DNA from 2 places in the Lactococcus sp. KTH0-1S genome. Region 2 is predicted to be linked to the other one. Evidence: riboswitches for the same ligand, from Rfam matches in the RefSeq annotation. Region 2 holds a riboswitch; the other holds the start of a gene.
The links. A riboswitch is a leader RNA that binds a small molecule or an ion and turns the genes downstream of it on or off. The one in region 2 is predicted to bind FMN.

Region 1 (10,646 bases), 230 kb from region 2:
TTGTAATCATCGTAGAGAGCGGGCTTAGAGAAATAGCCAGTGCAAGATGGTGAATAGTTGCTTTAATTAAATCAAGTGGAACAAAGATTAAAAGTAAACCTGATATAAATTCAACAAAAGCAAAAATACTTTTACCCAGAAGCATTGTGTTAAAACTAACATCTAATAATTCTTCTTTATTTTTCACTTTATTCATGGCTCCCTCTTTTCCTCTCTCAGTTTTCGTTATTTAAACGATAACCTATACCACGAACGGTTTCAATGAGAGATTTATGATTTGGCAAATCAATTTTGGCACGAAGGTAACGAACATAAGCATCCACGGTATTTTCCTGACCGTCAAAATCCATGCCCCATACATCATCCAAAATATCTGCTCGACTTACCACTATACCACGATGTTCTAAAAAATAGCTTAACAAAGAAAATTCTCTTTGAGTCAAATTGACTGTTTTACCAGCCACTTCCGTTGTATGAGCACTTAAATCAACTTTTAAGTAATCAAGTTCATAGACCTTGGAAAAAGAATTTGACCATTTCCTAAAAATCAACCTCAGCCGAGCCAATAACTCCTCAATTTCAAAAGGTTTAGTAATATAATCATCTGCTCCCGCATCAAGACCGGCAACTTTATCTCCAATATAATCGCGCGCAGTCAAGAAGATAATTGGCGCATCGGGCTGAATTTTTTTCATTCGACGTAACACTGTCAAGCCGTCTAATTTTGGAATCATCCAATCAAGCAAAACAACATCAATAGCAGGCTTAGCAGTTTCAAATATTTCCAAAGCAGAAAGACCATCAAAGGCGGTTGAAACTTGATAATCTTCAAAAATCAACTCTTTTTTGACATAATCAGAGAGACTCGGTTCGTCTTCAACAATCAAAACATGGTAGCTCATTTGGCTCCTCGCCTTTCTTTCATTGCAAATGTAATCATAAATTTTTATTTACTTGCTCATTATAACAAGCCTAAAACAAAAAAACCATACGGTTTTTCTGAATAATTAATGATAATTTATCATTTTTATTCTTCGTTAATGAAGTCTTCAATCAAATAACGAGGACGTTGTTTAACTTCCAAGAAGATTTTTCCGATATATTCACCAATTACACCTAGAGCTAGTAGATTAGCCCCACCAAATCCAACAATAGCCAACATTGTCGAAGCCCAACCCGCAACGTCAGAACCATTAATAAAATGGCGAATAATAATATAAATTGCTCCTACAATAGCTAGCAAAAACCAAACTAAACCAATCCAAAAAATCAAACGCATCGGTGCAGCTGATGTTGAAGTAATTCCATCCAGCGCAAAACTAATCATTTTTTTCAAAGGATACTTACTTTCACCGGCAAAACGTTCTCCACGTTTATAATAAACGATATCAGATTTATAGCCAACCAAAGGAACCATTCCTCTTAAGAAGAGATTTTGTTCAGGAAATTGAGATAAACCGTCAAGGGCACGACGACTCATTAAACGAAAATCAGCATGATTAGGAACACTTTGGCTCCCCAAACCTTGCATTAATTTATAAAAAGCTCCAGCGGTTCTTCTTTTGAAAACTGTATCAGTGTCCCGATTATCCCGTACACCATAAACGATATCACAGTTCTCATTTTCAAATTTTTCAAGCATTTCATCAATTGCATTAATATCATCTTGCAAATCTGCATCCATTGAAATAACACAATCTGCTAAATTTCTCACGGTCATTAAACCAGCGAGCAAAGCATTTTGATGTCCACGATTTCTTGAGAGATTAATCCCACTAAACATCGGATTTTCATTATGTTTTTCTTGAATTTTTCCCCAAGTCTTATCTTTTGAACCATCATTAACATAGACAACTCTACTTTTTGGACTAATAATATTATTTGAAATCAATTGTTCATATTTAGCCTTGAGACGTTCGGAAGTTTCATCAAGTACCAGTTCTTCATTGTAACATGGCACGACCATATAAAGAATCTTACTCATATTCACTCCTTAATTTTTTTCTTTTTAAACTGCTTATCTATTAAACCTAAACTTGCTAAAGCAATCATAACCGGGGCAAATTGATAAAGGTAACGTGAATTTGTTTCCCATAGAATAAGGAAAAAACTCAATCCAACAAAAGCTAAAGCTGGAATAAACCAGGGATTTGACCAATTTCTCTTGCTAATTAAAATTCGCCAGATTTGACGCCACAGCAAAACAACTAGGCCAATCCAATAAAGAGTTTGAACAGCCTTTAGCATAAACCACCCTGTTATATTACCACGTCCATCCAAAGAAAATGAGGTTCCTGATAAATAATCAAAGTAACGATTAATAAATTTATTTTCATGATGATAAGTATAAAACGAACTGTTCAAGTCGCCATAAAACCAAGTATAGGCCAACTTACGTCCAATTTGTCGCACAACTCCGACAGGTCCCATCTTCTTAAGATTGTCTATGAAGAGTTGTTTATCAGCCTCTTTTTTCGCTTCATAAGTTGGGAAAGATTCAGAATAGAGTCTCACTTTCTTATTGAATCCACCCGTTTTATTAGTTGGCGACCAAGACATAGCAATCCAGTGCATCATTGGAAGATTACGACGTTCATTAGCCTCATGAGAAAAGGCTGGCTCGGTCGCAATAGTTGCTTTAACCATGAAATGTCCACCAACAAATAAAATAGCAAACATTGGAAGTAAAAGCAAAAGTTGTTTCCATTTTTTATTAAATCCAAGGAAAATCAGAACAGCAATAAGCACAATTAACACTGTTGGCTTAAATTCATAACCTATAACTGCCAACAATGTCGCCCAAAAGTACCATAGAACTTGTTGAGTTATTTTTTGTGATTTAATGGCATAGATAAAGAACAACAAACTAAAGGATACAAAAGGAAGTGTAATCGTATCACTATAGAGTTGTGCACCATAAACGTAAAAAGGTAGGAACCCAAGGGCACAAACATTGTATAAGAGCGCATGTCTTTTCCCGCTCAAAGCCTTAACAATTAAGGTTCCAGCTAAAACTCCGAGACTTGTCAATAGTGCAGACACTGCTGTCACAACCCACATTTTTAGTTCAACACTTCCTGCAAAAGGAGAGAAAACTTGGTTAAATAAAATCCCTAAAAATTGATTGTTTGGATAACGAAGAAAATATCCTAAACGCGAAGCAGTTTCAGGTAACAGTCCAAAAGATTGACCATGGAGTTCTGTCGTAGAATTAAATATAACGAAGTAGTCCCAAGCATGCTTACTATCAGGCACATGAATCATAAAAAGAAACGGCAAGATAAAAGTTAATAAAGCTACTCCCCAAAAGCTTATTCGATAATATTGAGTTACTGACAAGTCTGTCAGTAACTCAATTTTACTGACAGACTTGTCAGTAGTTTCATTTTTATCCTTCGAGTCAAAAAGTTTTTTTGATAATTTATAAATTCCAACAAAATAAAAATAGGCTGCTATTAAAAGAATATTTCCTAACAAAAGCGCAATGATGTGATCTGCGTTCCACACTTGCGTCAAAGAAATAGCAATCCCGTTAATTAAAAGAAAGAGTCCTATCATTAAAGCAAGACAGAATCCTTTTTTATACTTAATAAATACTATATTATTCATATTACCATTTTACCATAGCTTGGCTTTTGTTTCTTACAATAACCTTAATTTTTAGATGATAATTTCTCATTTTTTACTTCGCATTTATAAACTACACTATAGTTAACGCTTACGACTCTAATTGCAACAGAATTTTTTCTTAATTCATTACTAAAGCAACAATTATTCCTAAAATTGTTCCACCCATCACTTGAATTGGTGTATGCCCCAATAATTCTTTTAAATTTTTATCTACTTTGATTCCGGCATTCTCGACATTTTGTAACATCCGATTGATAATTCTGGCTTGGTTTCCTGCCTGTCTTCTAATACCTTGGGCATCATATAAGACGACGAAGGCTAAAACAGTAGCAATAGCAAAAAGTGATGAATCAAATCCTTGTCTCAATCCAGTAGCCGTTGCCAAAGCAACAACCAATGAACTATGAGAACTGGGCATCCCACCTGTTGCAAAAATTAATTGCCAATTAATACGATGTGTCCGAATAAGTTCGATAATTATTTTAATTAACTGAGCCAGAGCCCAACTCACAATGGCTGTCATTAAAATTTGATTATGAAAAATCTGATTAAAAAAGTTCATAATAGTCTCCTTTTACTAATAAAAACCTACTAACTATCAGTAACTCTATTATACATCATCTATCTTTTAATGATGTCTGATTTGCTGACAAATACAGAAAGCCTGTCAGTAAATATCGTTCATTTTTAAATACAAAAAAACAAGTTTAAACTTGTTCTCTAAGCTTTTCTAATTGTTCATTGAATATCTCAGGAGCATCAACTTGGAATTCCATAAACTCACCAGTTGTTGGATGGTCAAAACCTAATGTTTCAGCATGCAAAAATTGCCCTTTATTAGGTGTCAATGTTTTATTCGGTCCATAGAGTGGATCACCGGCCACAGGATGACCAATGTAATTCATATGTACACGAATCTGATGCGTACGCCCAGTTTCCAAGCGCAATGCAATCAAAGTATAGCCATAAAATCGTTCTAAAACCTCAAAATGAGTCACGGCTGGTTTTCCGCCAGAAACTACGGCTTGTTTTTTGCGATCTTTAAGATTACGACCAATTGGCGCTTCAATGGTTCCTTTATCATTAGCAATTTCACCGTGGACAATCGCTAAATAACGACGTTTGCTAGTCTTATCTTTTAATTGTGCTGCCAAACTTTCGTGTGCTTTATCATTTTTAGCAATCATCAAAAGACCACTCGTATCCTTATCAATACGATGCACAATTCCTGGACGAATTACACCATTAATGCTTGAAAGATCTTTGATATGATACATGATTGCATTAACCAATGTCCCTGAAGCATGACCGGCTGCAGGATGAACTACCATTCCTTGAGGTTTATTTACTACTGCAACATCTGAATCTTCATAAATGATTTCTAGTGGCAAATCTTCAGCAACGATATCAAGAACTTCCGCTTCTGGAACTTCAAATTCAATCCTGTCCCCTACTTTTACTTTATACTTTGCTTTTTTGGCTTCACTGTTAACAAATACTTTATCATTTTTGATAAGTTCTGTCAGTAAACTTCGTGAATATTCTGTTTGATTGGCAAGCGCCTTGTCAAGACGTAAGCCTTTGTTTTCTTCGTTAATTTTTATGATAGGCAAGTATTTTTTTCCTTTTTATAAATGTTAAATAAAACTTTCTGTCAGTGATTTTTTAATCAATTTATTTTGTTTCTTTGTCTGTCAAAATTGCAATGAAAAGAAGAACAAAACCAACAGATAATAAGATATCCGCAATATTAAAAATTGGAAAATTAATAAATTCAGTTTGGAACATATCAACAACAAATCCTTGACGAATTCGATCAATAAAATTTCCCAAAGCACCAGCAATAATTAAAGTTAATCCAATAAAATACCAGTTTTGTGCCATTTTTTTCCATAAAAACCAAAGGGCAACAACTAAGACGATCGGTGTTAAGACAAGGAAAAACCATTGTTGACCTGAAAATGAAGACCAAGCTGCTCCATCATTTTTGATATAAGTTAAACTAAGAACATTAGGCCAAATTTTTTCTGTATCTCCAAGCTGAATATTAGCAACAATCCAATTTTTAAAAATTTGGTCAGCAACAATTCCAACAACGATAATAACAAGTGACAGTAGTTTTTTCATGCTTTAATTATAGCATATTTCGCAATCTGATAGCTCGCTAGAACAGTTTTTATCCTATTTCAAAATAAAAAGCGCATTTAAATAAATGCACTTATAGATAAATTAGCCTATCTTTCTCATCAAATCAACCATTTCAATTGCTCCAACCGCTACTTCAAAACCTTTATTTCCAGCTTTTGTGCCTGCACGCTCAATGGCTTGTTCTATATTTTCAGTTGTTAGCACACCAAACATGACCGGAATATTAGAGTTTAAGGAAACATGAGCAATCCCCTTAGAAACTTCATTACAAACAAAATCATAATGAGAAGTTGAACCTCTGATAACAGTCCCTAAACATATAATTGCTTCATATTTATTGGAAGTCGCCATTTTTTGGGCAATAAGGGGAATTTCAAAAGCCCCAGGAACCCATGCTATATCAATTTCTTCTTCCTGGACTCCATGTCTTTTGAGTGCATCTAATGCTCCTGACAAAAGTTTTGCATTGATAAATTCATTAAATCGAGCAACTACAATCCCATATTTTGCATTCTCTGTTCTTAAATTTCCTTCAATAATTATCATATTTCTATCCTTACTTTCTATTTTACTTTAGCCAAACAAATGTCCCATTTTATTTTGTTTTACTTTTAAATAATCATGGTCAAAGGGGTTATCTTTGATTTGGAGAGCTACTCTTTCTTCAACTACTAGACCATATTTTTGAAAATCATTAATCTTTTGCGGATTATTAGTCATTAATTTTAATGATTTCACCCCAATTATTTTTAAAATTTGTGCTCCAATCGAATATTCTCGCTCATCTTCTTCAAATCCTAAAGCTAAATTAGCTTCAACTGTATCAAGTCCTTCATCTTGAAGTGAGTAGGCACGAAGTTTATTAATCAAACCAATTCCACGTCCTTCTTGTCGAAGATATAAAAGCACGCCACGCCCCTCATCATTTATTTTTTTTAATGCCTCTTCTAATTGTTCACCGCAGTCACATTTCAAGGAACCAAAAGCATCACCAGTTAAGCATTCTGAGTGAACGCGGCAAAGAATAGCTTGACCGTCACCAATATCTCCTTTAACTAAAGCAACATGGTGCTCACCATTTATTTTATTGACAAATCCTAAAATATCAAACATACCATATTTCGTCGGTAGTTTAGCTCTAGTCACCTGTTCTACTTGCAGTTCATTTTGCTTAAGATACTCTTGAATAGCTTTAATTGTGATATATTTCAAGCCCCACTCTTGCGCTTTTTCCTTCAGTTTCTCCTTACGCATCATTGTTCCATCTTCGTCCATTATTTCAACGCAGACACCTACTTCTTTTAAACCAGCCAGACGCAACAAGTCAACCGTAGCCTCAGTATGACCATTTCGCTCTAAAAGACCATTTTTCTTGGCAATTAGTGGAAATACATGACCTGGTCTACGAAAATCACTTGGTAAACTCTCGGCATCAACAAGTTTTTTTATGGTTAAGGCCCGTTCAAAAGCCGAAATTCCTGTGCTAGTTTCAATATGATCAACCGAAACTGTAAAAGCTGTTCCATGATTATCTGTATTTTTCTCTACCATTGCCTCTAATTGTAAATTCTTAGCATAAGTTTCACTGAGTGGTGCGCAAATCAATCCTTTGGCCTCACTTGCCATAAAATTAATTATTTCCGGACTGATAAATTCGGCCGCACAGATAAGGTCGCCCTCATTTTCTCTATTTTCATCGTCACTAACGATAATCATTTCCCCTGCTTTAAGTGCAGCAAGTGCTTCTTCTACTTTATTATATTGGAACATTTTATCTCCTATAAAAATCCGTTGTTAAATAGTTTTTCTTTAGTTAATGAAGATTCTTTCATCGAAGAACTACTATCGCCCCATAATTTTTCTATATATTTCCCTAAAATATCATTTTCTAAATTAACAGTATCACCCACTTTTTTATCTGCCATTATCGTCTCTTTGAGCGTATGTGGAATAACGGAAACACTAAAAGATTTCGACTTAACCCGAGCAACTGTAAGACTAATCCCATCAATCGTGATTGAGCCTTTTTCGACGATGTATCTCATTAAATTTATGCTTGTTTTGATTTCATACCAGATGGCATTTTCTTCTTTTTTTACTTCTAAAATCTGGCCAACTCCATCAATATGCCCTGACACAATATGCCCACCAAATCGGCCATTTAATGGCATCGCTCGTTCTAAGTTAACTTTGGCACCCGCATTTAAGGTCCCAAGATTTGAACGATTTAGACTTTCAGGCATAATATCAGCCGTAAATTCTTTTTGATTAAATTCAGAAACGGTCAGGCATAAACCATTTGTTGAAATAGAATCTCCAAGTTTCATATCCTCTAAAATCAAGGAAGCACGGATGCTAATTTTGAAGGATTTTTCTCTTTTTTGCAGGCGACTCACTTCCCCTATTTCTTCAATTATTCCTGTAAACATTAAAGAAGCTCACTTTCTAATAAAATATCTTCTCCTAGATAGGTTATTTGAGGCCTTTCTAGGAGATAGGCTTGATTGGGTTGCTCGATTCCATGCCCTTCAACTGGACTTGGTGCTTCTTTTCCACCAAATATTTTAGGGGCAATATAAGTTTGAACTTTTTGAACTATCCCTGCTTTTAATGCCGAAGCATTTAATGTTCCTCCACCTTCCAAGATAATACTGTCAATCCCTTTTTCTCCTAACTTTTTGGTCAATTCTTTCAAATTCAATCTTCCTTCTAGGCAAGAAACTAAGATAATTTCACAACCCGCTTTAAGAAAGGGAGCTTGTTTTTCGGGGTCAGACTCAGCTGTAGCAATAATCGTTGGAATTTCAGTAGCTGTAGAAACAATCTTGGAAGCTAAAGGACTTCTTAAATGAGTATCACAAATGATTCTTATCGGATTTTTCCCCTTTTCCAACCTGACAGAGAGTTGTGGATCATCTAAAATAAGTGTTTCAACACCAATCATAATGGCCATAAAACGTGAACGGTCTTGATGTACTTTCTGTCTTGCAATTTCACCTGTAATCCATTTTGATTGACCTGCTGATGTCGCAATTTTTCCGTCTAAAGTCATTGCATACTTCATCATGACATAGGGAAGCCCTTGACTAACATAATAAAAGAAAATTTTATTTAATTCTTCACATTCTTTTTCTAAAACATTGAAAGAAACTTCAATTCCAGCTTCTCTCATTGCTTTAATTCCTTTTCCTGAAACCAAGGGATTGGGGTCTAAATGCCCGATAACAACACGCTTAATTCTATTTTTTATAATCGCTTCAAAACAAGGGGGTTGTTTTCCCTGATGCGCACAAGGCTCTAAGGTCACATAAAGCGTGGCTCCTTCGGGAGATTCGTTACAATCCTTAAAAGCATTGATTTCCGCATGAGCTTCCCCATATTTTTCATGATAACCCTGACCAATAATTCTTCCTTCTTTGACAATAAGGGCTCCTACTTGAGGGTTAGGGTTGACATTACCACCTCCTTTTTTTGCAAGTACAATTGCTAAATCCATGTAGTATTCGTCTTTTTTCATCTATTCATCCTTTCTAATAAAAAATAAGACCCTAAAATAAAATTTCAGGGTCTTTTGATAAATTTTCTATTTTTTTCGAGCAAAAACGCAGCTCAAAAAACCAAAAATGGAGTGAATTATATCAATTCACTCCAGAGTTTTAGGCTAAATAGACATAATACTGACTAGAGTATTATGGTTTTATTATCTTCTTTCATCCAGACTATACTGTCGGCCTCGGAGTTTCACCGAATCATGCTGCAAGCAGCTCGCGGGCTATACCGCCGGTAGGGAATTACACCCTGCCCTGAAGATTTATTCAATTGTAGCTAAAGTATAGCATTTAAATTTAAAGATTGTCAAGAAATAAAAACGTGTTCTTTAAGTTAACAAATTAAAATCAAACATTAAAAGTTCACAGACAGATAATACAAGCGAACATCACCCTACTTTATTAAAGTCCAATATAGTTAAATATTATTTAATTTTATAATCAAAGCCCCCAAGAATTTTTCCTGTCTTGTCCTTTAAAACAAATCTCATTTTAAAATTCATCTCTTTAACCCATTGATGTTCTGATTTTGTAAGTTTTATTCCTTCTGCACTCTCCATTCCCTCTATTATCGATTTTTTTATCATAGGCATATCATTTTTGACAAAAGAAACATAATCATTTTCGACTATCAAAGTTACAACAATGGTATCTGTGCCACTTTCACTTGCTTTAATATCTATATAAAATGGATTTGAACCTTGAGAAGTTACAAGCTGCTTTTTCCCATTATTTAACGAGTGAGTTACCTCGTCTAGTAACTCTTGTTTTTCTACCTGATGATAAATTTTCGCTACTTTGGAAACACTAAAAAGGGTAATCACAAGAGATAAAAATATCATCCCCACAATCAAAGGAATTAACCATGGCAAAATTCTTTTCTTTTTCGGAGTAGTATCTATTTTCTGTGTATTTTTGTTCATCATTTTCATCCTTTGTTCTCATAAATTAAATCTCTTATAATTTAACCAATTATAGAGCCACTGAAGATTGATTATTGGCTTTTTTCTCTTTTGAACGATATCACCATAAAGTTTATTTTTCCAATAGGATAAAATCTCTTTATCCTTATTTGTAAGAATCGTTCGACTCTTATCTCCTATATCAATTGATAACAATCTACCCGAACGATTAAATTCATAGGCCCTGTAAATATTATTGTTTTTATCAGAAATGACTAAATTATATGTATTCTCAAAAAAATACCAACTGAAACTCACAAAATCTTGATTTGCCCTGTGATATTCTATATCAAATTGAGAAAAATTGTATGTGAAATGCCTATTATATGACTGAACCCAATGTTGATTATCTTTGAAT
Region 2 (10,646 bases):
TTTTTGGAGAAATTATTTTAGAAAGAAAAGAAACTAGTGAATAAGACAGCAAGTTGTGAACTCTTACTTTTTGTATCTGGCGAAGCTGGTTTAACTTTGGCAGAATTGTCAGCATTGACAGAAATGTCTAAACAAGCTTGTCAGCAACAAATTGATTATTTAAAAGAAAAATATCATTCTGATGAAGAATCTGCTTTAACGATTATTGAAACTGCAGGTAAATATCGTATGGCTACAAAAGAAGAGTTTGCAGAAATTCTCAAAAACTATGCCAAAACTCCTCTTAATCAATCGTTGTCAAAATCAGCTCTTGAAGTTTTATCAATTATTGCTTATAAGCAACCTTTAACTCGACTCGAAATCGATCAGCTCCGTGGAGTGAATTCCTCAGGTGTTCTCTCAACACTTCGTGCTTTTGATTTGGTTGAAAAGGTCGGGCAAGTTGAAGCACCAGGACGTCCAAGTCTTTATGCAACAACTGAATTTTTCTTAGACTATATTGGGATTAATCATTTAGATGAATTACCTGAAATAGATGAATCAAGATTTATCGGAGAAGAACAAACCTTATTTAACGAAAGTGAAGAAAATGAGAATCAATAAATATTTGGCCCATGCAGGTGTGGCAAGCAGACGTAAAGCAGAAGAACTAATTTTAGCGGGAAAAGTAACGGTAAATAATGTTCCAATGACAAACTTGGGGTATCAAGTTTCAACTGGAGATATCGTTGAAGTTAATGGAGTAGCAGTTTATAACGAAGAACCCGTTTATTATCTTCTAAATAAACCAAGAGGCTATATTTCTTCAGTTAGCGATGACAAAGGACGTCAAACGGTAATGGATTTAATGCCTCAAGTTAAAGAACGGATATACCCTGTGGGACGTTTGGACTGGGACACAAGCGGTTTGCTTTTGCTTACAAACGACGGTGAGTTTACGAATATGATGACTCACCCACGTCATGGTGTTGATAAGGTCTATGTTGCTAAGGTAGAAGGCCAAGCGAACAAAGAAAACTTGCGTCCTTTAACTTTAGGTATGACTATTGAAGGTAAAAAAGTTAGTCCCGCCCGTTATGAGATTATTAAACAAGAGAAAACAAAAAATCATTCGATTGTTAGTTTAACTATCCATGAAGGGCAAAATCATCAAGTTAAAAAAATGTTTGCAGCTGCAGGACTTCCAGTACAAAAATTGAGTCGTATTCAATATGGTACTCTTACATTAGATGGACTTCCAACAGGACAATTTCGTCGTTTGAGTAAAAAAGAAGTTTCTCAATTGATTAATGCAGCCCAAGGAAATTAATTTGATTACTATAAAAGACAATTCTGTAAAGAGTTGTTTTTTTATTTCTTAAGCAAATATTATTCTTGATAAGCAAACTATTTTTGTGCTATAATAAAAATATCTTCAGGGCACCGTGTAATTCGGGACCGGCGGTAAATAGGGCTTTGACCTTATGACTCCGCGATTCGCTACGGCGATTGAAGCAGTGAGAATCTGCTAGCGACAGTAAAGTCTGGATGGAAGAAGATGAACAATTTTTGTAGTGTAATCAACTTCGGTTGGATTACTGTTTTTAGCCAAACCAAAAATGTCTATCAACTTCCTCGAAATTTGAAGAATTATTTTCTCATATTTGGAGGTTTTTTTATGTCTAAAACACGTCGGATGGTATTAATTGCCATGCTTGCTGCATTATCAACAATCTTATTATTGCCGATTTTGCAGTTTCCGCTATTGCCTGGAATTGATTTTATGAAAGTTGAACTCTCAATCATTCCAGTACTTATTGGAGTCTTTACTTTGGGATTGGGTGATGGATTTATTATCCTCTTTATTCGCTCTATCTTATGGTATCTCCTATTTAATCAAGGGCCATCAACTTGGATTGGTGTGCCGATGAACTTCGTTGCTTTGGGAATCTTCATGGCAATTGTTTGGTTCTTTACAAAGAAAAAATTCTCAATCAAAAACTATACAGTTGGTGTGGTTTTAGCAGCCATCGCATCAGTTCTTGTGATGATGGTATTGAATGTTTTCTACGCACTCCCTCTCTATCGTTTAGCTGCTGGCTTCGATGTTGATAAGATTTTTGTTGGAGCAACTCATCTTTTTAATATGGGTTCTCTATCAGTTACTATGAATCCAACTTATCTTTTAACAGTAGTTTTACCTTTTAATGCTTTGCAGTACATCATCTTTGCTCTGGTATTTGGATTGATTGTTGCAGTGTTCAAGAAAAACAAAGTCGTAAAATTTTATAATGCTTAATAAAAAAAGAAATTTCATTGATTTGAAGTTTCTTTTTTTATTTAAATAGTAAATAAGTGGGAATCTCACTTCATATAGTCTGTTTTAAACGCTTTCTTTATGGTATACTAATGTTTAGAATATTATAAAATAAAATGGAATAGACTGTATGAAAATTTTTAAAGATTTATGGTGGTTTTTTAAGGCAGAGAAAAAAGGTTATGGCGTTGGTCTATTAGCCCTTTTTATTGTTTCGTTAACTCACTTGATTCCGCCTTTAATTATCGGAAAAATTATTGACCATATTGTTAAGCGTAACTTGACTTTACCCTTAATTTTGAGTTTTTCTGGTATTTTATTGGTTACTGCATTCGTTGAATACGGCTTTCGTTTTCTTTGGTCGACAAATATTTGGGGTGAAGCTTTTAAACTAGAAAAAATGATCCGTAGTCGGCTTTTTAGGCATTTTTTGCGAATGGATACCCTTTTTTATCAGAGAAATCGGACTGGCGATTTGATGGCTCATGCAACTAATGACTTGCAAGCGATACAGAGTGTTGCTGGACTTGGTGTTTTGACTTGGGCAGATTCTTTAATGACGGGCGGGATGACAATCATTGCTATGCTCTTATTTATCGACTGGCGCCTGACGATTATTGCTTTCCTTCCTTTGCCTTTACTCGCGCTAGTATCTAAAATTTTAGGGGATAAAATTCACGTGAGTTTTGAACATGCCCAAGAAACCTTCTCTGAAATGAATGAGAAGGTCCAAGAATCGATTACAGGAATGAAAGCAATCAAATCTTTTGGTGAAGAAGAACAGGATATGGCTGATTTCCAAGTTAAGCTAGATAATATTGATAAAGCCTTTATCAGGGTCAATTGGATTGACTCAATGTACGATCCTTTAATCACTTTAATTGTTGGTTTATCTTATACTTTAACCATTCTTTTAGGGGGTTACTATGTTGTTCACCATGTTTTAACGATTGGTCAGTTGGTTGCTTTTATGACTTATATCGGGAATTTGGTCTGGCCGATGTTTGCTATTGGTGTTCTTTTTAATGTTATTGAACGTGGAAGAGCTTCATACAGTCGAGTAGAAAAATTATTAGCTCAAAAAGCGGAATCAAAAATTTCTGAAGGTACTTTGAAAATGCCAAAAGAAGGTCAACTCCTTTTTGACATTGAAAGTTTTACTTATCCAAATGAGAATGAAGGGCGCAATCTGGAGAAAGTTCAATTTGATTTAAAAGAAGGTCATGTTTTAGGTTTGGTTGGACGAACAGGTGCAGGAAAATCAACGATTATTAAACTTTTAATGCGAGAGTTTGACCATTACAAAGGACATATTACTTTTGCTGACCATGATATTATGGATTATCAATTAGATGAATATTTGCCAGCGATTGGTTATGTTCCGCAAGAGCATTTTCTATTTTCGATGTCTGTCAGAGATAATATTCGCTTTGCTAAGATGTCAGCGAGTCAAGAAGAAGTTGAAATTGCAGCTAAAGCAGCTGGAATTCATGATGATATTATTGCTTTTCCTGAAGGTTATGATACTTTGGTTGGCGAGCGTGGCGTTTCACTTTCTGGTGGACAAAAGCAAAGGTTATCTATTGCGAGGGCGCTACTTATTCAGCCTAAATTATTGATTTTAGATGATGCGCTGTCAGCTGTTGATGCCAAGACTGAACAGTTAATTTTGTCAAATCTGAAGGCTTTACGTCATGAAAGTTCAACGTTAGTTGTCAGTCACAGATTGTCATCAGTAATGGAAGCTAATGAAATTCTCGTGCTAGACGAAGGAAAAGTGATTGAGCGTGGCTTGCATGAAGCTTTGATTAAATCTGGAGGTTGGTATGCTCAAATGTGGCAAATGCAACAGATTGAAAGTCATTTGGCAGAGAATGATAAAGATGAGAATTTACTGACAGGTTCGTCAGTAAATCGGGGAGGAGAAGAAAATGGAGAAATCTACTGACAAAATGTCTGTCAGAGAAAGTTGGCAAGTTTTTAAATTTATTTTCAAATTCTTATTACCTTTCAAAAAGTATTTTATTTGGGCTTTTGTTTTTAGTGTAATTACAACTGCTCTGGCTTCACTTATGCCTTTTGTTTTGTCCGTTTTTATGGATTCTTATTTGACACCCATGAAAGCGACTGACCAGATTATTTTCTATTTTGCAAGTCTTTATTTGATTTTAGCAATAATCAATTCAATTGCTTTCTTTTTCAAATGGAATTATCTGCAAAATGGTTCAATTTTTGTTAATCAATACATTCGTAAGAAAGTTTATCGAAAAATTCATCAGCTAGGCATGCGATATTTTGACCAAAAACCGACGGGTTGGTTAATCACCAGAATCACAAATGACACTGATTTATTTGATTTCTGGCAGACTTTGTTTAATGCATTAACAAGTTTGCTTTCTATTATCATTGCCTTCATTGCTTTGTTTATTATTGACCACCAAATTGCGCTTGTGATGTTGTTGATTCTTCCCCTCTTGATTTTGGCAGTACTGATTTATCAAAAAGTGAGTACAAAAGTTTATCAAGCCATGCTTGCTAAGCGTTCAGAATTGAATACGAAATTAAATGAATACATTTCTGGGATGAGAATTATTCAACAATTTCGTCAAGAGAGCAGACTAGGCAATGAATTTGAAAGAACAAATGATGAATATTATGGTTATCGAAAACGAGTGATTCAGATTAATGGGATTTTGTTGAGCCCTTTGGTTAATTTTTTGATGGCCACCTCAATTGTTGTTGTCTTGTTGATGTATTCTAATCGTAGTCTACATGCAGTGGTTGAGGCTGGTTTAATTTATGCTTTTATCAGTAATGTACAAATTTACTTTAATCCTATTTCAGGATTGATGGATTCTTTATCAAACTTTTCAAATGGATTGGTGGCCTCTAGTCGCATCAAGACAATCATGGAAGAAAAAGAATTTGCGCCACAACAAGGAATTTCAACTTCTGTCAGTAAAAATGTTGATGAAAAATTTACTGACAGAAAATCTGTCAGCAATTCTCCAATCATTCAAGAAGGAAAAATTGAATTTCGCAATGTCAGTTTTTCATACGACGGAGAACATCAAGTTTTGAAAAATATCTCATTCATTGTGAATCCTGGAGAAACGCTTGCTTTTGTAGGTCATACAGGTTCAGGAAAATCGAGTATTATCAATGTCTTTATGCGATTCTATGAATTCACAGAAGGTCAAGTGTTGATTGATGATCAGGACATTAGAAGTTATTCAAAAGAAGAACTTCGGAAAAAAATTGGTTTAGTATTGCAAGATTCCTTTATGTTTGTTGCGTCAGTTACTGACAATATCAAAATGATGAATCCACAGATTACTGACCAAGCAGCTAAAGAAGCGGCTCGATTTGTCCAAGCTGACAAATTCATCAAGGATTTGGAAAATGGTTACGATACCAAAGTAATTGAAGGCGGGGCTGCCTTCTCGGCCGGTGAACGTCAATTAATTAACTTTGCTCGAACGATTGTGCGTAATCCGAAAATTCTCTTATTAGACGAAGCAACAGCCAATATTGATACTGAAACTGAAGCGCTTATTCAAGAAGGTCTGACAAATATGCGACAAAATCGAACGACAATGGCAATTGCTCACCGTTTATCAACGATTAAAGATGCTGACCAAATTTTAGTCTTGAACAAGGGAGAAATTATTGAGCGAGGAAATCATGACCAACTTTTAGCACTTAATGGTTATTATGCAGACATGTATCGAATTCAAACTTTACAAAAAGAACTATGAAAAACCACTGATAGCAGCGGTTTTTTGTTTATCAGTTTTCCTGATAAAAAATATTGACAAAAAATAAAATAAGCGATATAATATAAGAAAGATTGATAAGGATCGGGAGGGAGAGTTTATGAATTTTGGTCAGAACTTAAAAAAATTAAGAAAAAATGCAAAATTGACACAGAGTCAATTAGCAGAAAAGCTAGGAATGAAGCAAAATGCTTATGTCCTTTGGGAACAAAAATCAACCAACCCAACGTTAGAATTATTAGAAAAACTAGCAGATATCTATGATTTACCTATTCAAGAATTAATCAAAGAAACTGATAATAATGCAGAAAAACAATTAATCGATAATTATCGTTCACTGACAGGAGAACAACAAGAATCAGTTATTAATTTTACGGATTTTCTCATTGAACAAAATAAAACAGAGCTTATTAATTTGAAGACTTACAGACGTTCTTCTTTAGATTACGCCATTGTTGAAGATGAAGAATTATCGGCAGGTTTTGGTCAATCTCAAAGCAATACAGGTGGCCACTACAAAGCTTACACCTCTGAAACTCTTGGTCGATATGATGGTGCAGCCAGAGTAAAAGGGGAATCGATGGAACCTGAATTCCCTAATTTTTCTATTGCAACATTCTTACACACTGGTTTTGGTCGGAGTGGTGATATTTACGCCATTGCTGAAGGAGATTTGGGCGAAGAACGTTTGTATATCAAACAAGTATTTGAAGAAGAAGATGGACAGTTTAGAATTCATTCACTCAATCCAGATCCACAATACAAGGATTTTTATTTAGGACAGGAAGATAATTTCCGAATTATTGGACCAGTGGTTGATAATTTTGAAGAAATTGAAGAATCACAGATTATAGATTAAAATGAGGGCTTAAAAATGAATTGGATAAGAGAAATTTTACCAATACTGGGAATTGGATCAATTTTTGCAATTACTTATGAATTAGTTTTATGGCTTTCACAGAAATTGATAGAAAATGATAGCAAAGAGAAAATAAAAAATGAAAAAAAGATTGTTAATGTCAAATTTTTTCATCTTTCAAAAAACCAAAAGAATATTGCATGAACTAAAATAAAAAAGAAAAAAGAATAAGTTTAGTCTTGCAATTTAAGAAAAATTTTGATATACTTATTTACGGTTCTAAAAGAACTGACCGAAGACAGTAGGGGACGAAAGTCATAAACTTCCTACCGAGGACAAATATCAAAATGATAATTGAACTCTCTATGTCTTTTGTGTGTAGAGATTTTTTATTTCTACAACCAAAATAAAATGGAGGTAAAAAAATGAGCGATTACAAAGTAAATGAAGCAACAATTGCTAAGAAAGCAGAATTGGTTGATGTTTACGCACAAAAAATGACTGAAGCAGCATCTATCGTTGTTGCAGATTCACGTGGTTTGTCAGTTGATCAAGATACTCAACTTCGTAAACAACTTCGTGAAGCAGGCGTTGAATTCAAAGTCGTTAAAAACTCAGTTTTGCGTCGTGCAGCTGAAAAAGCTGGTCTTGAAGGTTTGTCAGAAGCATTCTCTGGCCCATCAGCAGTAGCATTTTCTAACGAAGATGTTGTAGCACCAGCAAAAGTTTTGGCTGACTTTGCAAAAGATGCTGAAAATCTTGAAATCAAAGCTGGTGTTATCGAAGGTAAAGTTTCTTCTAAAGAAGAAATCCAAGCTATTGCGTCTCTTCCAAGCCGCGATGGACTTCTTTCTATGCTTCTTTCAGTGCTTCAAGCACCTGTCCGCAACGTGGCTCTTGCAGTCAAAGCTGTTGCAGAAAAAGAAGAATCAGCTGCTTAATTATAAGCAACATTACTTATATCGGCGGATTTACGCAACAAACTAAAAAATTAATAGGAGAATATTAAAATGGCATTGAACATTGAAAACATCGTTGCTGAACTTGAAAACGCAACAATCCTTGAACTTTCTGAACTTGTAAAAGCAATCGAAGAAAAATTTGACGTAACAGCAGCAGCTCCAGTTGCAGCAGCAGCAGGTGCTGGTGATGCAGCAGCAGCTAAAGATTCATTCGACGTTGAATTGACATCAGCTGGCGACAAAAAAGTTGCAGTAATCAAAGAAGTACGTGGAATCACTGGTCTTGGACTTAAAGAAGCTAAAGAACTCGTTGATGGTGCACCAACAATGATCAAAGAAGGTCTTTCTGAATCAGAAGCTAACGAAGTTAAAGAAAAACTTGAAGCAGCTGGTGCTTCAATCACACTTAAATAAGAATTTTATTCTTGTTTGAAAAGAAAATCGAATATTATCGATTTTCTATTAAAAATACTACCAAGTCTTTTCTTGGTAGTATTTTTTTTTGCTATCTATGAGTCTCAAATTTTCAAAATACTTCTTCAAATAGAGCAATAAGTTTTACTGGCCCAATACCAGCAGGAATAATCGTATAGGGTTCAAAAATTGTTTGTTCAGTGGAATCGATGATGCTTGTCCAGCCGGCAAAGTCGTAGCCACGCAACTCGGGTTTTAGATAGGGAATCAAATTTTTTTCAACTGTTCGTACATCTGAGGGGTGGGTCCAGGAGAGTTCGACCTTGTTTATTGTACGAGAAGAATAGCGAACTTCGTATTCTAAAGGAGTCCACTGGGCATATATATCATATTCTTTACCAACATTTTGAAGATAATCACCTGCAGTCCAAAGGAAATCGGGGCTTATTCCTGTTTTGTGCAAGGCAGAATTTTCACCAGCGTAGAGTGCAGCTTGCTCGCGGGAGATATTATGCGGGATCACATAATGACTATCGCGAACAATTTTCCAACCTTCAAAGTGGTAACCTGGTAAGGTGAGTGAAAAATTAGCAATTTCATGTTCTGTTTGACTAGTGTCTGAATTGATTGTCAATCCGACTTGTCGCTTATTATCGAAAATAGGCTGATAATCTTGTCTATTTTCAAACTCGACAAATGGATTAGTGCCACTATTTTTAATAAAGTTTTTCATTTTATCAGTGATGTTGAAATAATAGTTAAAAGTTGTTGATTGCTTGTTTGTATTCATAGGAGACTCCTTTCTCATCATTAAAAAATTAAAAAGTAAACCATGATATATAACTATAATCTTATTTTATAATATTTTTATTATAATCGATAATGATTTGTGTATCTTTAAAGTGAAGAGCTCATTGTTAATTTTTTTTGAGATTAAAGAATATCTTGTATTTTCAGACTTAAAAATAAATCAAAACTCACAAAATTTCAATTGAATATATTTTAAAGAAAGAGAATTTATCTCTTTTTTTTTTGACAATGACTGTCTACAAAAGATGAATTAAGTACTAATAAAAATTTTTTGTCAGATATAATCAATAAATGTCAGCAAATAATTACAAAATTTATTTGATTTTGGTATTTTTATAATAGGTTAGTATGCTAATAGTTTCTAAATTAATCTTATTTCATACAATATATTTGCTCTTGAGTCTAATATTTATTAGAATATAAATGAAGTAGTATATAATGTACATTTAATGGATATATTACATATAGGTAATAAAATTAATAATAATATATGAGTGAGGTGGAGATGAAAAAATTACTATTTATTTTTGGAACTAGACCAGAATTTATTAAAGTTTATCCGGTAATTCAAGAAGCGAAAAGACAAGGGAATCCAATTGTTCTGGTTAACACAGGGCAGCACAAAGAAATGCTCAATGAACTTTTAGATGAATTTTCTGTGGAAGTTGATTACGATTTAAAAATCATGGAAAAATATTCTGGTTTATCAGAAATTGTGGCAGGATCAATTAGCGGTCTTGACCCAATTATTAAAAAGGAACAACCAGATGTTATCTTAGTTCATGGTGATACTGCAGCTACTTTGGCTGGAAGTTTGGTTGCTTATTTTAATCAGATAAAGTTGGCACATATTGAAGCAGGTTTGCGAACTTACAATAAATTTTCACCATTTCCTGAAGAAATGAATCGTCAAATTGTTGGTTTGATGGCTGATTATCATTTTACACCAACAAAAATGACGAAAGAAAATCTTTTAAAAGAAGGTAAGCCAAAAAATCAGATTTTTGTAGTTGGGAACAGTGCTATAGATATGTTTCAGTATACTTTAAAGGGTGATTATACGAATGAAGCTTTATCATGGCAAGCCGACAAGAAAATGATTTTAGTGACAGCTCACCGTCGTGAAAATTTGAGTGATTTAGAAGAAATTTTTGAGGGAATTGCAGAGATTGCTGATGAATTTAAAGAAACACATAAAATCATTTATCCAATTCATATGAATCCAATCATTCGTGAAAAAGCGCAAAAATTACTGCAACATAGTAATATTAAAATCATTGACCCGCTGGATACAATTAACTTTCATAATGTGATGCGTCATGCCGAGTTGATTTTAACTGACTCTGGTGGAATTCAAGAAGAAGCGGCTTTCTTAGGAATTCCAGTGCTTGTTTTACGTGATACAACTGAAAGACCCGAAGGTATACTGGCTTGTACTTTAAAACTTGTGGGGACTTCAAAAGAAAATATTGTTAATGAGACTCGGACTTTACTGACAGACAAGACTAAATATGAAAGGATGTCAGGGA

Region 1: another riboswitch for FMN. It lies ahead of ribD (bifunctional diaminohydroxyphosphoribosylaminopyrimidine deaminase/5-amino-6-(5-phosphoribosylamino)uracil reductase RibD); the one in region 2 lies ahead of ACRYLU_RS06210 (ECF transporter S component).

What each region holds. Positions count from the first base shown of each region.
Region 1 is NZ_CP195165.1:1,026,477-1,037,122, reverse strand. It holds gene ACRYLU_RS05125 (DUF2127 domain-containing protein) at 1-196, opposite strand, end outside; gene ACRYLU_RS05120 (response regulator transcription factor) at 216-902, opposite strand; gene ACRYLU_RS05115 (glycosyltransferase family 2 protein) at 1,028-1,984, opposite strand; gene ACRYLU_RS05110 (glycosyltransferase family 39 protein) at 1,987-3,609, opposite strand; gene ACRYLU_RS05105 (divergent PAP2 family protein) at 3,749-4,192, opposite strand; gene ACRYLU_RS05100 (RluA family pseudouridine synthase) at 4,338-5,243, opposite strand; gene lspA (signal peptidase II) at 5,305-5,757, opposite strand; gene ribH (6,7-dimethyl-8-ribityllumazine synthase) at 5,860-6,324, opposite strand; gene ACRYLU_RS05085 (bifunctional 3,4-dihydroxy-2-butanone-4-phosphate synthase/GTP cyclohydrolase II) at 6,352-7,548, opposite strand; gene ACRYLU_RS05080 (riboflavin synthase) at 7,557-8,207, opposite strand; gene ribD (bifunctional diaminohydroxyphosphoribosylaminopyrimidine deaminase/5-amino-6-(5-phosphoribosylamino)uracil reductase RibD) at 8,207-9,295, opposite strand; FMN riboswitch at 9,477-9,593, opposite strand; gene ACRYLU_RS05070 (hypothetical protein) at 9,752-10,249, opposite strand; gene ACRYLU_RS05065 (hypothetical protein) at 10,268-10,646, opposite strand, start outside.
Region 2 is NZ_CP195165.1:1,258,543-1,269,188, reverse strand. It holds gene ACRYLU_RS06225 (segregation/condensation protein A) at 1-44, shown strand, start outside; gene scpB (SMC-Scp complex subunit ScpB) at 37-603, shown strand; gene ACRYLU_RS06215 (pseudouridine synthase) at 590-1,309, shown strand; FMN riboswitch at 1,407-1,543, shown strand; gene ACRYLU_RS06210 (ECF transporter S component) at 1,658-2,278, shown strand; gene ACRYLU_RS06205 (ABC transporter ATP-binding protein) at 2,427-4,244, shown strand; gene ACRYLU_RS06200 (ABC transporter ATP-binding protein) at 4,228-6,054, shown strand; gene ACRYLU_RS06195 (helix-turn-helix domain-containing protein) at 6,173-6,931, shown strand; gene ACRYLU_RS06190 (hypothetical protein) at 6,947-7,135, shown strand; ribosomal protein L10 leader region at 7,206-7,331, shown strand; gene rplJ (50S ribosomal protein L10) at 7,357-7,872, shown strand; gene rplL (50S ribosomal protein L7/L12) at 7,942-8,307, shown strand; gene ACRYLU_RS06175 (hypothetical protein) at 8,420-9,097, opposite strand; gene wecB (non-hydrolyzing UDP-N-acetylglucosamine 2-epimerase) at 9,623-10,646, shown strand, end outside.